2 regions of the Shewanella sp. HL-SH4 genome follow, and region 1 is predicted to be linked to the other one. Evidence: riboswitches for the same ligand, from Rfam matches in the RefSeq annotation. Region 1 holds a riboswitch; the other holds the start of a gene.
The links. Region 1 has a riboswitch for thiamine pyrophosphate ahead of thiC (phosphomethylpyrimidine synthase ThiC). Riboswitches for the same ligand answer to the same signal wherever they lie in the genome.

Region 1 (12,279 bases):
TACCATACGTTTACTTTGGTTCACCAGGCGATAAGATGTTAACAGTGAAGAAAGGTTATTTTATAAACGTCTTACCTTCGTAATTATAACTTGAGTCAAATTAGTCATAACAATCATTATTTAAAGGGGGTGTCGGATCATGAAAATGGAAGTTCAACACAAATTTGAAAGCTACCCTGAACAGATAAAGCCGTTATTAGTTCATCTGCGGCAGCTTATTTTAGACATTGCCAGTCAACATCATTTAGGCGAAGTTGAAGAAACGCTGAAATGGGGCGAACCGAGTTACGCGGTTAAAAATGGTAGCCCGATAAGAATTGACTGGAAACCTAAATACCCCGAGCTGTATTTCATTTTTTTCAACTGCAACACTAAACTGGTTGATACATTTAAAGAGCTGTATCCAGATGTAATTCAATATCAGGGAAATAGAGCCATAGTATTAAAGGTTAATTTTCCACTTCCAACTAAAGTGATTCAACATTGCATAACGCTGTCACTGCAATACAAAAGTATCAAACATTTACCTTTGCTTGGGGCTTAGTTCAAATTTAACATTAGTTCAATTTTAACATTAGGCGCTACAAGCCATTCTACGCAAAAATTGTACAACTAAAGCATAACCATAAAGTGATGCCATACCCATAACAGATTTTAAAAGCGCCCTTGCGACTATGCTTTCCCCTGCAAAATGCTACTATCTGAATATTGGTTAAACCCATTCAACTACCTGAACTTGAAAATAAAGGCTTTTATATGAATCGTGCTAAATCAACCCTAGAGCAATGGCGAATTTTACAAGCTGTGGTTGATCATGGTGGCTATTCCCAGGCGGCTGAACAACTCAATAAAAGCCAGTCATCACTAAACCATGCGGTTGCAAAATTACAGCATCAGTTAGGCATTCAGTTATTAGAAGTAAAAGGCCGCAAAGCCTATCTTACCGAGCAAGGTGAAGTACTACTGCGCCGCTCACGTCATCTGACACAATCAGTCGATGAACTTGAACAGCTAGCCACCAACCTTGGCCAGGGGTGGGAGCCCAGTATCACCATAGCCAAAGAGATCATTTATCCGACCGAGAAACTGGTCGATGCACTTGAAGCATTTATTCCCCTCAGCCGCGGTACCCGAGTGACAGTGCTTGATTCAGTTATTTCTGGTACCCATGACTTAATTAACCAGCAAATGGTTAATATTGCCATTTGTGCCACTCCACCGCGTGCCCATTTAGCACAACCATTATGTGAATGTGATTTTGAATTAGTGTGTCACCCTAACCATCCATTGGCTCAGTTAGACAGTATTGAAGATGAAAAGCAGCTTGCGCAGCATTTGCAGATAGTGATTAAAGATACTGGGTCAAACTCAATCAATGATATTGGTTGGTTAAAAGCAGAGCAGCGTATTACCGTATCAAATTTTCATGAAGCCAAGGTTATTTTAGGCCGCCAACTTGGATTTTGTTGGATCCCCAACTTTTTGGTTGAAAATGATGTGAAGCAAGGTAAGTTACACAAACTGAAACTGCATGGCAGTTATCAGCGCAGAATAACCTTAAATTTAGTTGTGCCGAATAGAGACCGACAAGGCCCTGCATGTCGTTTACTAGAAAGTTTAATTTTATTGCAGCACGAAATTGAAACCAGTCAGCCTTATACTGAAAAAGCTAACGCCTGATCAGATTTATCATACATAAATGAATTGGTTGAGGATGTGTTGGGAACCGCTTGATTTTGTAGGTAAGCTAAAGTTGCTAGTGGTACTTGAGGTGTTCGCGTATCTTGTGACTCAGCCATCTTTTGACTAAATCGACTTTTTGCATCTGCTGTTGCTGTATTCTTTTCAGCCAATGTGAAAGGGGCTAACTGTGACTGCTGAAATCCATTTTGTTGAGCATCAGCCTGCTTGTAGGTATTAGCTAATTCATTGATATGCTGAATATCTTCAGCGGGAATAATTTTTTCTTGGCGCAATTCAGCCATTTCAGCTTTAGCTTGATTCATTTTTTGTACCGCTTCAGCTGCGACACGAATATCGGCACTAGATGGCTGATTAGGTGCCATTGCAGCGGCATATACCTTTTGCATTTTATTAAATGTCGCTTGCGGATCGCCAGAGACAGCACCCACATCAATTTGAACTTCACCATCAACCGCATAACGTTTACCATCGGGGCCTTTTTCATAAGAAAAAGAAGGACTTTGAGCAAACATTCCACCCACGGCTTTGTGGGCTTGTTCGTGGGTTTTAACTTCAATATCACGCTTTGATAATTCACTGATTATTTGTTGCTCAGCTAGGGCAACTTTTTGTTGTTGCTGCTCAGCTTGATCACTAGCCTGCTGTTGCTGTTGCTGTTGTTCTTGCGCTTGTTGCTGCTGTTTTTGTTGCTCAGCAGCAATGGCTTGTTCTGATGTTGAAGCTTGTTCTGCTTGACCGTTTACTTGAGCGTCTTGCTGACGATTATTAGCATCCTGATTAACAGCGCTCTGACTAACAGCATTTTGACTAAACTCGGTATTAATCTCACTTGGTGGTGTTTTATCTTCAAAAGGATTAATGCGCTCTTTTTCAACGTCTACATTAGGCTCGGTTTGTGTTTGCTGTTGAAACAACTGCTGATAATCGGTTTTGGTATCAGTAGGTTCTGTTTCACTAGGCTCTGTTTCGCTAGGTTCTGCTGTGGCAAAAATATTGACTGCTTGTATTGCATCAACGCTAACAGCACTTGTTTGACTCACTTCAGGTTTAGCTATTTGTGCAGGATTAATAGCCGCAATATGAGTTGCACCTGTGCGCAAATTGAACCCATTAGATGAAATAGTGCTGGGACTGTTAGTTGGGGGAACACTTGGATTTTGATTAGCTGCAGCGCTACTGGTGTTGATCGGCGATACATTAGCAAAACTTGCTGTTTTGACGGCCGTTGGCGTCAACACAGGTGATACATTTTGGCTAACAGCTGCTGCAGTTGGGGTAACGGTTGATTTAGCAATTGGCTTAGCTGTTGTAAGTGCCACATTGGCCGCTAAACTGGTGCTGGAAGCCGCACTTGAAGACGGAATGGTTGATACCGAACTTATTGACGCTAAATTTGCTGAAGCTAGGTTTGAAGCAGAAACGGCGTCAACCTGCTTAGATTGACTCGTCGCAGGTTGAAAATTATTACTTGGTAAGCTTGATTGACGAATGTCCATTTTTCATCACAAGTGATATAAGTGGTGCTGTGGCGCTAAAGATTCATTAAACGGTCACAGCTCACTTAACTCATTAGGCCTCAATATTGATGATGCTGCCAACCGTTTCGGTGGCGGCTTCTATCACTTTAACTGAGGCCTCGCCCTGCTGCCTTGATTCAACGGCAGAGACTAATGCACTGGTTTTATCTGACTGTTCAACAGCTTGGCTACTTAATGTTACCGTATCCTGTTGAGCCGCAGGTGCTGTCGGCTTAGGATCGGGTGCGGCAACAGCGGTAGTTGCCTGCGCCAGACCTTGTTGTGAATTTTGTAAACCTTGAACGCCCGATGAATACGCGGATTGAATTTGCATAATACGTCCTCTGATAACCAATAAAACTTAACTCAGTATCGCCCATACTGGCTAAAATGTACAGTATTTAACCGTTTCTATTATCATTTTATCCAGCTATTTTCCCAATCTTTAAACACAGGATTAAAACCCTTTTGTTGCATGGCTGCTATCACCTGTCCGACATTGCGCTGGTCGCTTATTTCAAACTGATCCAACTGACTATCAGGCTGCTGATAACCGCCTGGTTGGGTTGAACTGCCCGCGCTGATATTGGTGATCCCAAGTGGCAGTAGGTTATCCCTAAATTCGGGGGTTTCACGGGTGGACAAACTAATATCAAGCTGATGATTAAACAGTCTAAATGCACAAATCATTTGCACCAAGCCTATATCGGTTAACACGACTTTAGGTTCAATTCCGCCTGTGCATGGCCGTAACCTTGGCAGTGAGATACTGTAGCGATTCCGCCAATATTGTCGCTCAAGGTAATCAAGATGATACCCCATTAATAACGCATCTATACGCCAGTCATCTAACCCTAACAGCACCCCTAATCCGATTTTATCCACCCCAGACTCAGCTACCCTGCCAGGAGTATCGAGACGATAATTAAAATCTTGTTTTTTACCTCGGGTATGATGTTTTGCATAAGTGCGCGCCCGATAGGTTTCTTGATAAACCATTACAGCATCTAACCCTTGGGAAACGAGACGACGGTATTCATCTGTTTCAAGCGGCTGTACTTCCATTGCCACATAACTAAAATGTTGCTTTATTTGTGGTAAAACATGAGCAAAATATTCAATACCGACTTTGGTTTCATGTTCACCTGAAACTAACAAAACAGAGTCAAATCCACGGGATTTAATGATGGCCACTTCAGCTAAAATTTCATCATCATTTAAGGTTTTACGTTTGATTTTATTACTCATGGTAAAACCACAGTAATCACACTCATTGGCGCACAAATTTGATAAATATAGGGGCAAGTATAACCCTAAGTTAGCCCCAAAACGCTGTCGAGTTAAACGAGCCGACTCCTGTGCCATATGCTCTATATATGGTTGAGCCGCTGGCGATAACAGCGCCATCAAACTGTTTAGATTGCCACTTGGATACTGTAATGCCCGCTCAACATCTGCTTCTGTAGTGGCGTATAACTTCATTGATAAATCATCAATATTGAGCTGGCTAAATGTTTCTGAGTAGCGCATTAGCCCACCATACTCGAGGTTAAAAACCCTGTTAACGGACTGGTATTATGGGCATTAGCACTAACTATACTTAGGCCTGCTTGATAAGCTTGTCGACCACTTTGGACTGCTTTTTTAAAACAATCGGCCATTAAAACAGGATTAGTGCTACTGGCAATGGCAGTATTGACTAACACAGCATCAGCTCCCATCTCCATTGCACGACATGCCTGTGAAGGTGCACCGATACCGGCATCAACAATCACTGGCACGCTTGATTGCTCAATAATTATTTTTAAAAAAGCTTCGGTGGCTAAGCCTTGATTACTGCCAATAGGGCTTCCCAATGGCATAACTGCAGCGCAGCCCACTTCTTCTAAACGACGACATAAAACCGGATCAGCATGGATATAGGGCAAAACAATAAAGCCTCTCTCACATAGCGTTTGGGCAGCGATTAATGTCTCTATCGGATCAGGCATTAAATATTTTGGATCAGGATGAATTTCTAGCTTAATCCATTTAGTGCCTAACATTTCAAAGGCTAGTTCGGCGGCAAAAATAGCTTCTTTAGCATTTCTGGCTCCTGCGGTATTAGGGAGTAGTTTTACCCCTAATTGCTGTAACGGACTCAGCAAATCATCTAAGCCGTTTTTAAAATCGATTCGCTTCATCGCTAGCGTCACTAACTGTGACTTTGACGCTTCTATAGAGGCCAACATAGTGGCCGAATTAGCAAACTTACCTGTACCAGTGAATAGGCGGGATTCAAATTGATGATCGGCTATCGTTAACATATTACCCTCCCGCTACGGCGGAAAAAAATTCAAGTTGATCATTAGCTTGGCATTGATATTGATGCCACTCGCTGCGTGGAATGATTTGCTGATTAACCACCAGCGCGACACTTCTAGGTTCTATCTGTTTTAGCGCTAGCACTTGGGCTAATGAGGTATTGGGCTGAAGACGCTGTAGTTCTCCATTGATGTTGATTTCAATCATCACTGCACCTTAACTATTGTGTTTGTTACTGTTAGTGTTCAACAACCTTGCTCATCATTTAGGTCATCAACTTTTGCCATCACTGACAGATGCGTTACTGGCAAACATGGCAATGCTTATCAATATTCATTTTGGCTTTTGACCAAGACAGCCTTTTAGCATCAAAGCGATGTAACACTCCGTATTCTATTGGCCGACCAATGATCTGATTCATACCCGCTAACGCCTGCATAGATGCCATAACCCCAACTGCTGGGCCTAACACCCCTGCTTGGCTACAATTTTGGCTTAATATGCTGTCGGACGGATAAACACAGTGATAACAACCGTGAGAGTTAATGCTTGATGCTTGCGGCTCAGATGAATCTGACAGAGGTAAATAGGCGAACCATTGGCCTTGATCAGCAGAAATTGATGCACTGATCAGCGGCATTTTATATTCAATCGCGATCCGATTAACTAATTGCCGGGTAGTAAAATTGTCGCTGCAATCAAACAATACGGCTGATGAAAGGCCGCTAGCTAATGAACATTTGGGGACAAGGCTGTCAAATAATGCCTGATAGTTACCAGGATTAATAAACACCTGATGGGCGCTTAAATCACAAACCACATTCCTTTGATGTAATTTTTTCATAGCAATACTGGCTTTATTATTCCCTATATCATTAGTATCAAACAATATTTGCCGAGGCAGGTTAGACAACTCGACATCATCACCGTCAATTAGATGAATTATACTCACCCCAGATGCGGCTAAGTATTGCGCCACCAGCTGCCCTAAACCTCCAACGCCGACGATAATAGCGGTGGCATTCATCAAAGCTAACTGGCCTTTTTCTGACACATCAGTTAGTAGCATTTGTTTGGAGTACTGAATGTATTCATGATCATTTAAGCTAGTTTTCATATGCCCTCCAAATGCGTTTGGCTAGCGGTAATATCACTATCTTGGTATTGGGTGTGCTCATTAGGCTGAGTTGGCGAAGTCGATCTAGATTTAGATTGAGATTGAGAACTAGATCCCGTTTGCTGTGTTGGTTCTGTTTGAAATGACGACTCGGTTAACTGTTGCCATTGCTGACTTAAGTTTTTATAGGCAACAGTCGCATCTTTGGCCTGAGTTATTGCCCGCACCACTGCAACATCTTCTACACCAGTTTCGGCAACCTCTTTTAAGCAATCAACATCAATTCCTCCAATAGCAACAGTGGGATAATGACCATTTAGTAACGATACATAACAAGCTAGTTTTGTTAACCCCTGTGGCTTGGATGGCATCTGTTTAGTCGTGGTGGCGAATATATGCCCTAGGGCGATATAGGATGGTTTTAACTGAGTCGCGAGTAGTATTTCAAAGTAACTATGGCTAGATAACCCAAGCGCGATATTATTTGCTGCAAGGGCCGATAAATCTGCAACTAAGGCATCTTCTTGACCTAAATGTACCCCAAATGCACCGTGCTTAAGTGCAAGTTGCCAGTGATCATTAATAAACAATTGGGCATTAAAGTCTCGACCTAGCTGAATAGCACGTTGTACTTGTTGTTCTAACTCCTTTTGTTCTGACTGGTGTTGATCTAACAGGTATTTAGCGGCAATAGGCGGCTCTGAAATTAACTGCCCTGAACCGTATTTCGCTAACCACATCGCTTTGTGCTGTTCATCAACAAAACTGTGCACCTTTTCATAGGACGCTACTTGCATATCATCCACATCTTGCTTAATCCGCAGTTGCACTGTTTTGCAACCGGCTTTTAGTAACGGCTCTAACATTTCAACTGACGACACCACAGGATATATACCTAATGGTGTCGACAGTTTTGTGAAATTAATAGTAGCTGTTCTTAATAACGAGTTACTAACTTGTTGTTCAATACCAAGGGACGGTTTTACAGCAAAGGTAACCTCCTTTGGCGCGGTATCGGTAGCTTTAACATCTGCTACTAACTGTACAATATGTGGCATTAACTCAAGCAATGTTGGCCAACCTGTTCTGGCTAAACATCCAGGCCCTTGACCAAGCTTAATACCGTGTTTAAGACCGTTAGTGACATAGGCTTTAGCTAATACTATGGCATCGTGCAGCACAAAACCCTGTGCGATAAAACTGGCCATTGCAGATGACAAGGTGCAGCCACTGCCATGGTTGTTTACGGTATCAACGCGATCTGAGCTTAGTATAAACACGCTGTTGTTATGCTCGGCGCTGCCACCTTCAACATGATGACAAATATAAACATCATGGGCTTTGTCAGCTTGCCATGGCGCATCGCCACCTTTGGCGACAACAGCACACTCAAAATAATCACTCACCCGCTTGGCCATATTAACCATGCCATCAAGCGTCATATTTTGTGTATTAGTTAACTTATGCTGACTGCCACTATTATCTGCCACGTTAGCTTTTGATACTTTAGTCTCTGTCGCATTAGTGTGTATTGCATTAGTTTCCGTCGCGCTAGCATCTATCGCTTCAACAAGGCTGATTAACTCCATCTGATTTGGGGTGATCATATTAATCACTCCTTTAAATGGACTAAAATCTAGCCTGTGCTGATTAAGCTTATCACCGCTGCTGGCCACCATAACAGGGTCGAGGATCACTGCTATGCTTGCCCTACCATCGAGCTCGTTATTCGTACTAGTGCTAAAATTTCGCAACCAATTAGCCAGCTGATTAAGCTGATATTGATTAGCAAGCAAACCAATTTTAATTGCTTTAGGCGGCATGTCGGTGACTAACGTATTGAGCTGTGCCAGTAACATTTTTTCTGACACAGCCTCAACTAAACTCACCTTTACCGAGTTTTGGGCAGTAAGCGTGGTGATGACACTACAAGCATGGCATTGCAAGTCATTGATAGTGGCTAAGTCGGCTTGAATACCTGCTCCGCCACCACTGTCTGATCCAGCAATAGTCCACACTATCGGTTTAAGCCCAGCTGACTTTTTAAGAGCTGATTGGACAGATTGAATTATTGGCGCCATTACTCAGCAACCTCTGCCACCGATTTTTGATGATACAAGTTAGAACCGTTCGCTTTAAATTCCGCTGACTTTTGTGCCATTTTTGCAGCTATTGTGTCTTTTGACTGAGTAGGTAGCAGATCACCTTGTGCTTGATAAGACTGATAATCAGCAGGCGAAATCACTTCAACATTTTGCAGCGCTTGTTTTTCAAGGTTGGCGGCATATTCACGCACGTCTTGAGTAATTTTCATCGAGCAAAATTTAGGGCCACACATGGAGCAAAAATGGGCGACTTTGGCCGACTCCTGTGGCAATGACTCATCGTGATAGGCTCTGGCTGTGTCAGGATCAAGCCCTAGGTTGTATTGATCTTCCCAGCGAAATTCAAAACGGGCCTTTGATAATGCGTTATCACGTACCTGTGCCCCCGGATGTCCTTTGGCGACATCAGCGGCATGTGCTGCTATCTTGTAAGCTATTAGCCCTTGTTTGACATCTTCTTTGTTCGGCAGACCTAAATGTTCCTTGGGTGTGACATAACACAGCATAGCGACGCCATACCAGGCCATCATGGCCGCACCTATACCAGAGGTAAAATGATCATAACCCGGTGCAATATCGGTCGTTTGTGGTCCTAAGGTATAAAATGGCGCCTCATCACAAAGTTCTAGTTGTTTTTCCATATTGATTTTAATCAACTGCATTGGCACATGGCCAGGGCCTTCAATAATGGTTTGTACATCATATTGCCAGGCAATTTTAACCAGCTCGCCTAAGGTTTCTAATTCGGCAAATTGCGCCTCATCATTGGCATCGGCAATCGAGCCTGGACGCATACCGTCACCTAATGACAAGGACACATCATAGGCGGCACAAATCTCACAAATATCTCGAAAGTGCTCATACAAAAAGCTTTCTTTATGATGACTTAAACACCACTTTGCCATAATAGAACCACCACGAGACACCATGCCGGTTAAGCGTTTGGCTGTCATGGGGACATAACGTAATAACACGCCAGCATGAATGGTAAAGTAATCTACGCCCTGCTCGGCTTGTTCAATCAAGGTATCTCTAAACACTTCCCAAGTAAGATCTTCTGCCACGCCGTTTACTTTCTCTAGCGCTTGATAAATGGGGACTGTGCCAATAGGAACAGGTGAATTACGAATTATCCATTCGCGGGTTTCGTGAATATATCTGCCAGTCGATAAATCCATTACCGTGTCAGCGCCCCAACGTGTCGACCACACCAACTTCTCCACCTCTTCTTCAATGGACGATGTCACCGCTGAGTTACCAATATTGGCGTTCACTTTAACCAAAAAGTTACGCCCAATAATCATAGGCTCTGATTCTGGATGATTAATATTAAGCGGAATAATAGCGCGGCCTCTCGCCACTTCACTGCGGACAAATTCAGGGGTAATTAACTCACCAATCACAGCACCAAAGGATTCACCCTTAGCTTTATTTGTTAGCACTTGATCGCTAACCTCTTGCCTTGCCATGTTTTCACGTATAGCAATGTATTCCATTTCAGGAGTAATAATTCCTTGGCGAGCATAATGCATTTGCGTCACTCGCTTACCCACTTTAGCGCGGCGTGGTGGCGCTAGCGCATCAAAGCGCAAATGATCCAAACCATCATCGGCCAAACGTTGTTGGGTAAAATGAGAGCTAGCACCATCAAGTGCTTCGGTATCATCACGTTCTTCAATCCAAGTTTGACGAAGCTTGGCTAAACCCAAGCGCACATTGATTTCAGCATTGGGATCAGAATACGCACCAGCACAATCGTAAACCTTTAACGGAGGATTTTGTTCTGTAAGGGGATTGGTGTCATCACCGCCCAAAATGGTATCGGTTTGATGAATTTGGCGCATGGCTACGTGTAAATCAGCACGGCTACCTTGCAGATAAATTTTCTCAGAATTGGGATGTTGTAATGGTTTTAAGTTATCAATAAAAGCTTGTGCGCTAGCACGGGTTTCGCGACGATTTGACATGAGCAACCTCGAATAAAATGAGAGAAAGTTGCTTGTCTGGAGGAAAGTGTGTTGAGAGCGAGCAATGTCGTTAACGCAATTCAAACAATGGTTAGACGCAATTGCTGTCAATAATCAAAAGAGGTAAACACGGGTAAAACTAAGTGGATATGGTAAAATCACTTAAGTTTTACGCATGAATAATCACCAAGGATTATTATGCTTGTTACCTACGCAGGTTTTAGCCTGATCAGGTTCAACGGATCCCGAATTAACGGTCTCAGCCTTAATGGCACTCCGACAAGATTCTGTAAGTATAGCCAGAATTAAACCTCAATAACAAGATGTAATATCTGCATATGTTTTCAAGGTGATCTTTAACCTCCCAAGTTGAGCAATAAAGAAAAATGAATTATTTTTCAATAACTGTCGCAGTCTCCCCACTAACCTAGTTATAATTAGCGGGTTTATGTAAACGCAAAGATGCGTAGAATTTTAGGAGATAATTTCCATGCCAGGTTTTGAATTATTCGGTCCAGAAGAAAAGCAGGAAGTCGCTGACGTAATGGAGAACGGTTTTACCTTCCGTTACAACTTTGACCATATGCGTAATGATCGCTGGAAAACTCGCGACATGGAGCAATTACTCTGTGAGAAGATGAACGTTAAACACGCTCATCTTGTATCAAGTGGTACTGCTGCACTTCAAACTGCTATGGCTGCAGCGGGTGTTGGCGCAGGTGATGAAGTTATTGTACCGCCGTTTACTTTTGTGGCTTCTGTGGAAGCAGTATTTATGGCTGGCGCAATCCCCATTTTTGCTGAAATTGATGAAACCTTATGTTTATCGCCAGAAGGCATTGAAGCGGTAATCACTCCTCGCACTAAAGCCATTAACTTAGTCCACATGTGTGGTTCTATGGCTAAAATGGACGAAATTAAAGCCGTTTGTAAAAAGCATAACCTAGTGATACTAGAAGATGCATGCCAGGCCATAGGTGGTAGCTACAAAGGCCAAGCACTAGGCACTATCGGTGATGTCGGTTGTTACTCTTTCGATTCTGTTAAAACCATCACTTGTGGTGAAGGTGGTGCTATTGTCACCAACAATTCAGACATCTACAACCACAGCCATATGTTCTCTGACCATGGACATGATCATGTCGGCAGTGACCGTGGCGCTGAAAGCCACCCAATTATGGGATTAAACTTCCGTATATCTGAAATGAATGCCGCGATGGGTTTAGCTCAATTACGTAAGTTAGATAAAATTATCGCGATTCAACGTAAAAACAAAAAAACCATTAAAGATGCAATGGCACAAATTCCAGAAGTGACTTTCCGTGAAATTCCTGATCCAGAAGGTGACTCAGCAGGTTTCTTAACCTTCTTTTTGCCTACAGAAGAGCGCACTATTGAGATAAACAAAAAACTTGCAGCTAACAAGGTCGATGGTTGTTTTTACTGGTATATCAACAACTGGCATTACCTTAAAAATTGGAAACATATTCAGGAACTTAAAGCCCCTGCTGCGTTACCAATTATGTTAATTGCTGACCGCCCTGACTATACACAAATTAAAACAC
Region 2 (12,279 bases), 420 kb from region 1:
CCTCCCAGGCGGTCATGACACCCATTTCATTGAAGGCCTGGCTTATTGTTTGGCTAAATTCAAACATAAACATTACTCACTGTGGGCTAAATTAAGTTCACCACCAATAAACTTACATACAAATACCGCCTTGCCCCACTTAACATGTGCCGCTTGCATTTCAATCGCCAGCATCGACATAACATCACCATACTCTCCACATATTTGTGTTGCCATAGCGTTGGTTACTCGCTCAATATTGCTGTAACTGTCAACTCGGCCTATGAACCACTTAATAGGGTCTAGGTAATTTTCATTAAATGGATACATGCTAATTTCTGCAGTTAATTTCATTATTGCCCCTCAAATAGTATTTGCGGCGCCTGCAAATACCAAACCGCCGCAATGGTTAAGCTCATTTAACAACGTCCAATATCAACATATGATGCAAATGAGCTTCACGAAAAATTACATAAATTTATAGTCGAAAGTTACGCCAATTTGACGTGGGTCACCGTAACGAATGTATTGCTTATCAGCCCAATCTGTATCGGGCTCGTTACCAAAGTAGAATCCACGCACGCCATAGTTTTCATCAAACACATTACGACCCCACAAATAGGCCGACCAGGTTGGTGTTTCATAACCTAGGCGAGTATTGACTATGTTATAAGCATCAGATTGAGAGTCATTACTGTCTGAATAATAGAAGTCACTTTTACCACTAGTATTAATATTGGCAAACCAACCGGAGTCAGCAAGATAAGTCACACCAGCACTGTAAGTAAAGTTGGGAGAGTGAGCTAATTCGCGTCCAGATAAATCAACAATAGTCCCATTTTTATCCTGGTAGCTATAATCGCCATATTCTGTTTCTAACCAGCCAACACTACCGTACATTTGCAGATTTTCAGTCGCGTACCAATTCAAGTCAAGTTCGGCGCCGTAGTTACTTGAGCTGCCTGCATTTTCAGTGAATAACACAAAGCGTTGTGGATTTTCAGGATCTTGTAATGATGCTGCAACTTGTTGATCTTCTCTGTCCATAAAGAAGAGCGCAAAGTTAGTATCAATTGCCCCCGCTAACCACACAGACTTAAGACCCAACTCGTAGTTATATAAAATTTCAGTATCGAATTGTTTTTTATCAGCCAACTCTGCCGGTAAAGTCATGTTAAAACCACCCGCCTTGTAGCCACGCGCGACTTTCGCATAAGCATTGTGTGCAGCATTAAGCGATTTAGACAAGGCTATATGGCCGCCCCACATGTCTTCAGAAGGCTTGAAGTTGTCATTATTAGTATCAGAATACTCACTGTTGCGGCGCTCAAGGCGCAATCCGCTAGACAGTAAGTAATCGTCACCTAAATGACTATCAAGTTGCGCAAATACCGCGAAATTAGATGCATCATAGCTTGATTGCAACACTTCATCGGGCCAGGTGTTATATTCAGAATATAAGTCATTGTCTTCTTGAAGGTTCATAGCATACACGCCAACTAACCAGTCAGTTGAGTCATTAAAAATACGACTTGCCTGGTTTGATGTGAAGCGAAATTCCTGCGATACAGTGTTACGGTCGCCCTTTTTGTTCCAGGTATAATCGTAAACACAAGGTGCTGAGCCGGTGACATTCCAGTTATCATCATATTCATTACAGGTTTTACTGCTCCAATAAGCAGGATTAGCCCAGTCACCGTCGTATCCATGTTGATGATCAGTTTGTGCAAATGAGGTTAATGACGTTAATTCAAAATATTTAGCGCCTGTGAACGACAGTTTTAGTCCTGCGCCAGTGGTTTTTTGATTATCAATACCCGGTTGATCAGTTAGGGTATCAAAACCATTATTATCCAATGTCCATGCATCATAACCGTTGTTATAGTTGGCGTGTAACAAGGTTAAGTCTGCCTGTACATCATCGGTGGCATACCAACGTAATTTTGCTCGAGTGGTCAATTCATCACGTTGATTAGTATCATCACGGCCTAAATAGCTGTTGTTTCTATAACCATTCTGATCATGCTTTTCAAGCGACACTCGATAAAGTAGCTTTCCTGAATCCGTGATAGGACCAGAGCTAAAACCTGAAAAAGTTTGCAGATTATCATCACCTAAACTGACTTTGGCGCCATTTTCAAACGTGTCTGTTGGGTCATTACTTTTAAGATAGATCAAACCCGCTAATGCATTGGCGCCGTATTGTGTGCCTTGTGGACCACGTAATACTTCAACCTGTTGCATATCGTACATGCTTGACACCATGCCAAGACCTGACAAATCGATATCATCAACAATAAAACCAACCGATGAGTTAGGCGCGCCTTGATATTGCTCTTGTTCGCCAATTCCGCGTATTTGGAAGTATTTTGGGCGTGAGCTACCACCCGACCAGTTAAAGTTAGCAATAGAGTTTAATACATCTTCAAAATGCTGTGCGCCTTCATCTTCTAATTGCTGGGCATCGATAACCGTGACACTTGAAGGCATTTTATCAAGACTGATATTGCTGAAATCTGCATTTACGACAATCACTTCCATCTTTTCAGATTCAGGTGCGATACGCTCAATAGATTCAGTTGCGGCAAGACCATTGGTTGCATAAAGTGCCGTAAGAACAGCTAATGCGAGTGATGATTTTAATGGGAAGATATTTTTTACAGGAAGCATAGGACCTCAAATATTAAGTTTGAGATCCGGCAAGTAGCGATAAAGAAGTGCACATCCATGAGATCGAAGTGGCCCATTCCTACGCCGGTATTAGCCGGATCAGGTTCTAAGGGTTTATCATTTGATATCTCAGTTTTCCAATTAAATATAAAATTTAACCAGCAAAACACCCCTTGGCGGAGGGGATTATATCTTAAATTTAGCTCGCTAGCAGGCAAAACTAATACTTTTTTCTGACTAAAAATAAAGCCAGCAAATGCTGGCTTAAAAAACGTGGATTTTTACTCATCTTAAAAGCTAAACACCTGTTTAGATAAGTTATGGGTTAATTTGAAAATGCCTGGCGAATATACACCTCAAACCGAGTGGCTGTGGTATTAGGGGCAACCGCATTAACTTGCATTTGTTGTTTGCCGTGTAGCTTAAGTGATTTCCAGCTAGTGGCTTCATCTTCAATGGTAAAACCACTGGCATCAAACCAGGTGAATTTATACTGTAGGCGTAAATCTGTTGCCACTAAACTATTGATTTGTGCCGCTGCTTGAATTAAATCTGCGCTCTGACGCTCATTCACGTTAGTCACTGACACTTGTCGGCCAAAAGTACTATTATCGACTCGTACTTCGCCTTGTGAATTAACTGAAATACCCGCTGTATGATTAGCACAGGCTGACAATAATAAACTTACAGATAATACGAAGTAACCCGTTAACTTTTTGATATTCATTGCAAAGCCTCTTCAATTATTCGATCAAAAAATGTGCTCTAGCAGTGGCAATTAACTGCTTTCTATTGGTTTGCCAACAATTAATACTCACATTCGCGACTCTTCGTCCCTGGCGAGTAATTTTACATTCTGCAAAGGTATCTTGATGTAAACCTGCGCGTAAATAGTCAATGGAGAAATCGACAATTTTAGGCACCTTTTTGGCTTGCATAAACACCATTAATTGCACAATTGCCGACATTTCCATAAAACCTGCTATTACCCCACCGTGTATAGCGGGCAATATAGGGTTACCTATATTGTCATCCTTAGCGGGTAATTTAAACACCATTTCGTCGCCAAATCGTTCTACCGACATACCAATAAATTGTGAATACGGCACTTTAGCCAGCAAATAACTGTAGTCATTCAGTTCAATCGCACGTTTTACCACATCTCTCACATCCAGTGAGGCTGAAGAGGCTGGCATATCGGCTTTGTTTGCTAAGGTTTTAGAGTCAGTCATGTTTGGCCTCCGGTAAATTGCCCATTAATGCCTGGCGAAACTCTTCGCCGACCATTTCAGGACTGATACGCATAAAGGTGCCAACGGCATGGGCAATAGGCTCATCAATGCTGTCCTGATAAGCGATTGCACGGGTAAAGGCTACGCTAGAGGATAATCGATAACATTCAGCAAACGCATACACAGCTTTGTGCGGTTCAGCCGGTTTCATATAATCGACACGTAGATCTAATGTGGGTGATATTTCTAAGGTTTGATATTTTGTTAAAATTGCACACACTACCGCAGTGCCGCAGGTTGTATCAATCAATGTGGTGATCACGCCGCCATGAATAACACCGGTATCTGGATAACCGATAATATCTTGACTATAAGGTAGTTCAATAAGTACATGGTGTTCGCTGGCTTCTTTAACCGACAAGCCTAATCGACGGCACTGGGCTAATTGATTAACAAATCGGGTTGCCACTTCCGTTAACGGGAAAAAATCAGAATTAATTTTCATTAGCCGCGGCTCAACATAGGTCCAAGCGGCTTACCACCTAATAAATGCAGATGAATATGGTACACTTCCTGGCCACCATGTTTATTGCAGTTCATGATCAACCGATAACCATCTTCGGCAATGCCTGCTTCATCGGCAAGCTTGGCCGCGACAGTCATCATTCGACCCAAAGCTAACTCATCAGACGCTTTAACATCATTTGCAGTCGCTATTAAATGGTTAGGAATAATCAAAATATGCGTCGGTGCTTGCGGTGAAATATCACGAAATGCAGTAACCAAATCGTCTTGATAAAGAATATCAGCAGGAATTTCACGACGAATAATTTTGCTAAAAATGGTTTCTTCAGCCATTTGATTGTCCTTTTTGCGGTAGCCATGTTGAATGACAAAATGTGGATAGGCTTAAGTTTATAGTATTTTTCAATAAATATAACCGCTAATGATGCTTTTTCATTGTAGTCGTTTGCGTAAACCCGGCAATTTTGGCAGCATGGGTTCATTATAGTTTTTAGCGACTGGACCTTTTATGCATCATCACATTCATGCCATCGATCCCAAAGCCCATTTATTTGCCGTAACCGCCACATTGAATAATGCTCAGCCGCATCAAATATTCAGCTTACCTGCCTGGTTACCGGGCAGTTATATGATCCGTGACTTTGCTAAGAACATCATCGACATTCAATTTTTTGATGAAAATGATGCGCCGATTGGCTTTACGCAACTCGATAAACAAACATGGCAAGTGGATAATCAATCAACCACGATTACCTTGCGTTATCAAATTTATGCCTGGGACTTATCGGTGCGTACAGCTCACCTTGATACTAATCATGGCTTTTTTAATGGTAGTTCAGTTTTTCTCGCTGCCAATGGATTAGAGCATCACCCTCAACAGGTTACGATAGCGCCACCAGCATTGAATGACTTAGCCCAATGGAAAGTGGCGACCAGCATGACACGCGCAGCGGGTGAACAATTTGGTTTTGGCGAGTTTACCGCTGAAAATTACCAGGACTTAATTGATCATCCGGTTGAAATGGGCGACTTAACTATTGATACTTTTGTCGCAGCAGGCGTACCACACGATATTGTGTTAAGTGGAAAGCATCGCGCGAATATGGCCCGTTTAAAGCAAGACTTAAAAGCAATTTGCGAGTACCAAATTCACTTTTTTGATACCCCTGCTCCGTTTGAACGCTATGTGTTTATGACCACGGTATTAGATAATGGCTTTGGTGGTTTAGAGCATAAAGCTTCTACTGCCTTAATGTGTTCACGCAATGATTTACCTAAAAGTGAACAAGGTGAAGTCGAAACAGGCTATCGCACCTATTTATCCCTTTGCAGCCATGAATATTTCCATAGCTGGAATGTAAAACGCATCAAGCCGGCAAAGTTTACCCCGTTTGATTTATCCCAAGAAAGCTACACTGAGCAATTATGGGCTTATGAAGGTATTACCTCTTACTTTGATGACTTAATCACTTATCGCAGTGGCTGTATCGATCAAGAAAGCTATTTAACCTTATTAAGTGAAACCATGACTCGGGTTTATCGTGGTCAAGGCCGCTTTAAACAAAGTTTAGCTTCATCAAGCTTTAATGCGTGGACAAAGTTTTATAAACAAGATGAAAATGCCGCCAATGCTATTGTCAGTTATTACACTAAAGGGGCGCTATTTGCGTTACTGTTAGACTTAACCTTAAGACTTGAAACCCAGGGCAGTAAAAGCCTGGACGATGTGATGCGCATTTTATGGCAAGAGTATGGTTTAACCGAAAAAGGCACCGATAACAAAAGCCATCAACGCATTGTTGAATCATTATTAAAGCGTAATTGTGATGATCTTTTCAGCTTTTTATACAACACAGATGATCTGCCATTAGCTGATTTACTCGCTAAAGTGGGCGTTGAAATGAGCCTGCGAAGCAGTGAAGGCAGCAGTGATACTGGCGGCAGCAAAGCTAAGGGCTTTAAAATTGGATTTGGTGCCCGTGTTAAAGCGGAAAGTTTAGGCTTAAAAATACTTACCGTAACCCAGGATAGTCCAGCTCATCAGGCAGGTTTAAGTGCTGGCGACTTATTAATAGCCGCTGATAATTTACAAGTAAATGGTCAATTTGAGCAACAACTGCAACACTACCCTATTAATGAGTCGATTAAACTACATTGGTTTAGACGCGATGAATTAATGCAAGGTGACTTAATAATTCAAGCTGCTGTAAAAGATACTGTGATGCTAAAGATTAAAGATAAAAATTTAGTCAAACTATGGTTATCTCAATAGATAAAATAACTTAGTACTTAAATATTAGCGCCTACTGATTAAAAAAAAGTGCTTAAGCTTAGCCCTAGAAGGTATCGTATTGTATGCGATATCTTCTAAGCTAATTAAGTCCGTCATTAGTCAAGTGGTCCCTAAACCATCACCTCATGAACATGAGTTTGAGCCCATGCAATTGCTTGACCGCGGCTTGATACCCCAATTTTTCTAAATGCGCGGTACAAATGGGTCTTAATAGTTGATTCACTGACAAATAATTTATTGGCTATATCAAGGTTAGTATTACCAGATAATAATGCCTGTAATACTTCACGCTCTCTGATGGTGAGGTTATCAATATCATTTTCATTGTCTACATTGTCGGAATCAACACGTAAATCAGCAGGAATAACACTTTGGCCTTTTAAAATACTTTCAAGCCCTTTACCTAAATTGGTTAATGTTGCATCAGTATAGAAAACGCCTAATGTAGTCTTAGGGTTTATTAAAAATCTTGCATCAACTTGCTTAGGAAAATTGATAAACACGGTTTTCGTTTCAGTTAACTCCCGTTCAATCACTCGTTGTAATTGGTAAGTTTGTTGTAAATCTATAGTCGACAAATCAAAAACAACTAAACTGCATTTCTGCACCGCAAGAAAATCGGCCATGTTACCTGGCTGTGCACAGGTTAATTTAACTAAAAACTCTTGTGGCCATCTTACTGTCAATAAATCCATTAATAAATGCGAGCGTGATACCAGCATCCAGTTGGCTACTTTAAACATTATTTAACTCTCCTTGTAAACTGATTAACATACAGTGCCGTTTCATCAGTCTAGATGAAACGCTAAAGCACTAAAGTAACAAATTAGTATTACATTAAATATTAGCCAAAAGAGTAGAGTTGTCACTTTTGTTTATATTTAAACATCTAACGCTATCAAAAAACCAACAAGCTAAATCGTAAATCATTGATAAAGTTAAAAAAATAATAAATAACAGCTAGGGCTATCATTAACTTAAATAGGTTCCCCCCTCTTTATTACTATAAAAATTTGCTAAACAAAGACGCAAGCAATGACAGAAACAGCATAATTGATACTATTTGCCAGAACTTGAGTGGATCTTTTTCGATAAAAGGTACCCTAGCTTTGGTAATTTTATGTATTTGAGGGGTATTTATTTGATGGATAAATTCACAGGTATCGGCTTGCCTAAAGCTGGGTTCAATACTCATGGCTTTTTTAAGGACCGAATCCATCCATTCTGGCACCATAGGATTCAATTTATGTACGCTGACATAAGTTAGTTTTAAAAAATCATTTCGCTTGTGACATTTGCATAGCTGACCTTTAAACGGCAATTCACCGGCAAGCATTTCAAAGGCGATTACCGCTAACGAAAACAAGTCTGCTCGGCCATCTGACTGATAACCTAATATCACTTCTGGTGCTGTGTAATCTGCAGTACCCAAGATATTATCGCGCACTAATGGCGTGCTAATTTCAGCAATACCTTTAATAAAGCATGAGCCAAAATCAATTATTTTCACCCCACCCTGGCGGGTAATAAAGATATTATCTGGCTTTAAATCTTGATGTAGTGTCTCACGTCGATGAAAGGCTCTAATGCCAAGTTCCATCTGCTTAACCAGCCGCAACACTTCTTCTACCGAGGCTTTTCTATGCTGCACTAACCACTGTGACAAACTCACGCCATCTAAAAATTCGGTTAAATAATACAGTGCGGATTTGGGTTTATTTTGTTCGGCTATTTTAACCACATAGTTATTATTGATGCGATTACCCACCCAGCTTTCTAGCATAAATCGCTCAATATAGGCGGCATCATCAAGGTAATTGACCGAAGGGGTTTTCATGCAAAAAGCTTTACCCTCGCTATTTATTACCCGATAAACCTGGCTGCGTTGCGACTGATGGATAATATGGGTCACTTGATATCCATCAAGTTTCATCCCTATATCCATTGGCGGTGGAAAAGGTTTGCTGGCCAGCCGTTGATAAACGTCATCGATTTCTTGATTGGGCAAACGGTCGATGCACAACAGCTGCGCACTGACATTATCTTTGCTTCCCGCGCTGAGTGCTTTTGCCATTAACTGGTGACAAAACTGCTCACATTGTTCATCTAATAATTGCGGGTGCAGGCTAATGTGTTTATTTAAGTATTGGCTAATTTCATAGTCAGTGAGTACATCATTAATGCCGTCTGTGGTCAGTAAAAACACATCCCCAACCTGTAACGAAATGGCTTTATAGTCGACCTCTAACTTAACATCCATCCCTAATGCGCGAGTCAAATAATGCTGGGTCTCACTGACGCTGGTACTGTGATCGCGACTGAGTTTAACCAGCTCACCGGCTCGCAGTCGATACACTCGAGAGTCTCCGACATGCAGCATATGAGCGGTACACGATTTGAATATCAGTGCAGAAAAGGTGCACACAAAACCTCGGCGAGCATCTCGATAATCTTGCCCTAACCCATATAACCAACGGTTTAATGCTGTTAGCACTTTATTACTTGAGGTTTGCACACTCCAGGTGTCAGGCGTGGAATAATAATCACTAATAAAATTACTGACACTGATGGCTGATGCCTGTGCGCCGCCTTCTGCGGTGCTTACGCCATCACTAATAACCGTGACAATACCTTTAGTGGTCAGCATTAATCCCGAGGGAATACGAATGCCAATTGCATCTTCATTAGCCGCTTTAATCCCTTTGTCTGACGCTTGACCTACATGGATATGAAGTTGCTCTGTATCGGAACACATCAACACAGTGTTATCTGGCTCTTGATTACTTGCTGTTGCTGATGTTGCTAATGTTACCAACACTTCTGATGGCGATACTAACGTCTGTTGCGTGGGTGGTTCAGCGCTTTGTTTGATCATATCGTCTTACCCGCACCTTATTTAAAGCCAAGCATTATAAAATTTATCGCGGCCGTTATTCTCATACTTGATTGGCTGGCGTGATTTACTAGCATGACAAAAACGATGTCACTAAAATAAAACCAAAAAAGTACATTCACATCAATAAGCACAAAACTCGCCGATGAGGTTAAATAGACTCACGGCGAGCTAAACAGGTTACACTTTTGGCAATTAGCTAACACTGATTAAAGTGACTTCACCTTGCTCATTCACCTCGGCAATATGCCCCTTAGGCTCACTCATAAATAGTAAGGTGATAAAGCCAAATATGGCACTCACGCCTATCACATAAAAGAATATTTGTGTCGATACCACAGAGTAAACGGTTAAGAAAAACACTGCACCGACATTACCATAAGCCCCTGTCATTCCAGCTATTTGCCCGGTTAAACGGCGCTTAATTAATGGCACTGCGGCAAATACTGCCCCTTCACCACCTTGTACAAAGAACGAACATGCCATCACCACCACTACCGCCACAGGCAAATTCCAGCTTGAATCAATTTGCGCCACCGAGAAATAACCAATCGCTAACCCCGCAGTTAAAATAAGTAAGGTAACTTTACGACCAAACTTATCACTTAACCAACCACCACCTGGGCGAGACATTAAGTTCATAAAGGCATAACTTGACGCCACCATACCCGCCTGCGCCATACCTAACCCAAAGGTTTCAGCAAAAAATAATGGCAACATAGACACTACCGCTAGCTCTGAGCCAAATGTGGTGAAATACAACACATTCAGCACCGCCACTTGCTTGAACTCATAACGCTCAAACTCTGGCACTTCGCTGCTAAAGATATGCTTATTGACTTGATAGGTCTGGTAATAGTCAATAATAAATATTACAACTAATGCGCCATAAATGAGGTTAGTGATGTCTTGGGTAAACATGCTGACGCCTGCTGGAGATAGCTTCCACCCCAGTAAAGCAAGCGTGGCATACATAGGGATTTTCATGATAATCAATAACACAAAATCCCCTTTGCTGGTGACTTCTAAGCCGCCGCCTTTTTTGGGTTTAAAATAAGTTGACCCTTTAGGTGTGTCGGTAATATTAAAATAATACACAAAAGAGAATGCCAAACTCATTAACCCGGTAAAGGCGATAGCATAACGCCAACCATTTTCACCACCAAAAGCTAACGCAACAGCTGGTAATGTAAAGGCCGCCGCCGCAGAGCCAAAGTTACCCCAGCCGCCATATATGCCCTCAGCGGTGCCCAGCTCTTTAGCGGGAAACCACTCACTTACTACCCTAATACCAATCACAAAGCCTGCACCGATAAAGCCAATTAAAAAACGTGCTAACGCTAACTGCTCAAAAGTATCTGCGACCGCGAACATAAAACACGGAATAGAACAAATGGCTAATAACGCTGAATAGGTTAACCTTGGACCATATTTATCAGTCACCATGCCGATAATAATCCGCGCCGGAATAGTTAACGCCACGTTCAAAATTAATAGGGTTTTGATTTGATCTTTCGTTAAGCCCAAACTGTCTGCTATTACGCTCACTAAAGGCGCGGCGTTAAACCACACTACAAACGTGATAAAGAAGGCCATCCAGCTCAAGTGCAATACTTTCATTTTGCCCGTAAATGAAAACAAGTTAAATTTTTCTGCGCTCATATTAAACTCCTGATACTTTGGCGAGAACAAAGACTTTGCCCTGCTCGGTTTTGACTTCAAATGGACTGGCCACCAAATTGGTATCTTCAATGCAAACCCCTGTCACCAGGTTGTAATGCTGCTTATAAAGCGGCGAGGCCACGCAAAGTTCACCTTCCATTTCGCAAATCAATCCTCTTGCCAGCAGACTCACGCCTGATGCTGGGTCAACATTGTCTAATGCGAATAAGCCATCTTTACCTAGGTTAAAAATGGCAACCGCATTACCCGCTACCCAAGCCGCCACTCCAGAGCCCTGTGGCAGGCTGGTTTCATCACATACATTTATCCAACTCATGCTACGACCTCCTCTACAGTATTGTGTGTTTGTTCATCTGTAATGTCGCGAATAGCGATAGTGCCTGCCCCTGCATCTTTAATGGCTGGAAAACGCTGTTCACGTATGCGTTGATAGGCTGAAGTGTCCGCTTTAGGGGCATCTGCCGGGTTAACAAACTCATTGAAGCGGCTTAGGAATGATGGCTGTTCAAGACTGGTTTTCCACTCACATTGGTAAGAGGCGACAATGCTGTCCATTTGTTTTTCAAGCTCAGTGTTAAGACCTAGTGCATCATCAATAACCACCGACTTTAAGTAGCCTAAACCACCTTCTAACGAGTCCATCCACGTTGAAGTACGTTGTAATTTATCGGCTGTTTTTACGTAGAACATCAACACTCGATCGATATATTGGTATAGCTCTGCTGTGCTTAAGTCGGTTGCAAATAAATCACCATGTCGCGGGCGCATACCACCATTACCGGCAACATATAAATTCCAACCCTTGTCAGTTGCTATTACACCAATGTCTTTGCTTTGGGCTTCTGCACACTCACGGGTACAACCTGATACCGCAAATTTTAATTTATGAGGACTGCGTAAGCCTTTGTAGCGATTTTCTAAATCAATCGCTAAGCCAATCGCGTCTTGCACGCCGTAACGGCACCATGTGTTGCCAACGCAAGATTTAACCGTGCGCAAAGATT

Region 2: linked by a shared signal. The riboswitch ahead of ACRWQL_RS16985 (TonB-dependent receptor) and the one ahead of thiC (phosphomethylpyrimidine synthase ThiC) in region 1 are both predicted to bind thiamine pyrophosphate.

The regions. Positions count from the first base shown of each region.
Region 1 is NZ_CP195037.1:4,057,274-4,069,552, reverse strand. It holds gene ACRWQL_RS18850 (DUF1801 domain-containing protein) at 140-544, shown strand; gene ACRWQL_RS18845 (LysR family transcriptional regulator) at 757-1,680, shown strand; gene ACRWQL_RS18840 (putative metalloprotease CJM1_0395 family protein) at 1,656-3,200, opposite strand; gene ACRWQL_RS18835 (chemotaxis protein) at 3,274-3,555, opposite strand; gene thiH (2-iminoacetate synthase ThiH) at 3,639-4,751, opposite strand; gene ACRWQL_RS18825 (thiazole synthase) at 4,751-5,527, opposite strand; gene thiS (sulfur carrier protein ThiS) at 5,529-5,732, opposite strand; gene ACRWQL_RS18815 (HesA/MoeB/ThiF family protein) at 5,827-6,642, opposite strand; gene ACRWQL_RS18810 (bifunctional hydroxymethylpyrimidine kinase/phosphomethylpyrimidine kinase) at 6,639-8,723, opposite strand; gene thiC (phosphomethylpyrimidine synthase ThiC) at 8,723-10,714, opposite strand; TPP riboswitch at 10,904-11,003, opposite strand; gene kdnA (8-amino-3,8-dideoxy-alpha-D-manno-octulosonate transaminase KdnA) at 11,205-12,279, shown strand, end outside.
Region 2 is NZ_CP195037.1:3,635,703-3,647,981, reverse strand. It holds gene pnuC (nicotinamide riboside transporter PnuC) at 1-67, opposite strand, end outside; gene ACRWQL_RS16990 (hypothetical protein) at 73-333, opposite strand; gene ACRWQL_RS16985 (TonB-dependent receptor) at 448-2,649, opposite strand; TPP riboswitch at 2,709-2,833, opposite strand; gene ACRWQL_RS16980 (YcfL family protein) at 2,975-3,370, opposite strand; gene ACRWQL_RS16975 (PaaI family thioesterase) at 3,393-3,881, opposite strand; gene ACRWQL_RS16970 (PaaI family thioesterase) at 3,874-4,386, opposite strand; gene hinT (purine nucleoside phosphoramidase) at 4,386-4,739, opposite strand; gene ACRWQL_RS16960 (M61 family metallopeptidase) at 4,915-6,678, shown strand; gene ACRWQL_RS16955 (LuxR C-terminal-related transcriptional regulator) at 6,810-7,442, opposite strand; gene ACRWQL_RS16950 (protein kinase domain-containing protein) at 7,703-9,574, opposite strand; gene ACRWQL_RS16945 (NarK family nitrate/nitrite MFS transporter) at 9,788-11,254, opposite strand; gene nirD (nitrite reductase small subunit NirD) at 11,256-11,591, opposite strand; gene nirB (nitrite reductase large subunit NirB) at 11,588-12,279, opposite strand, start outside.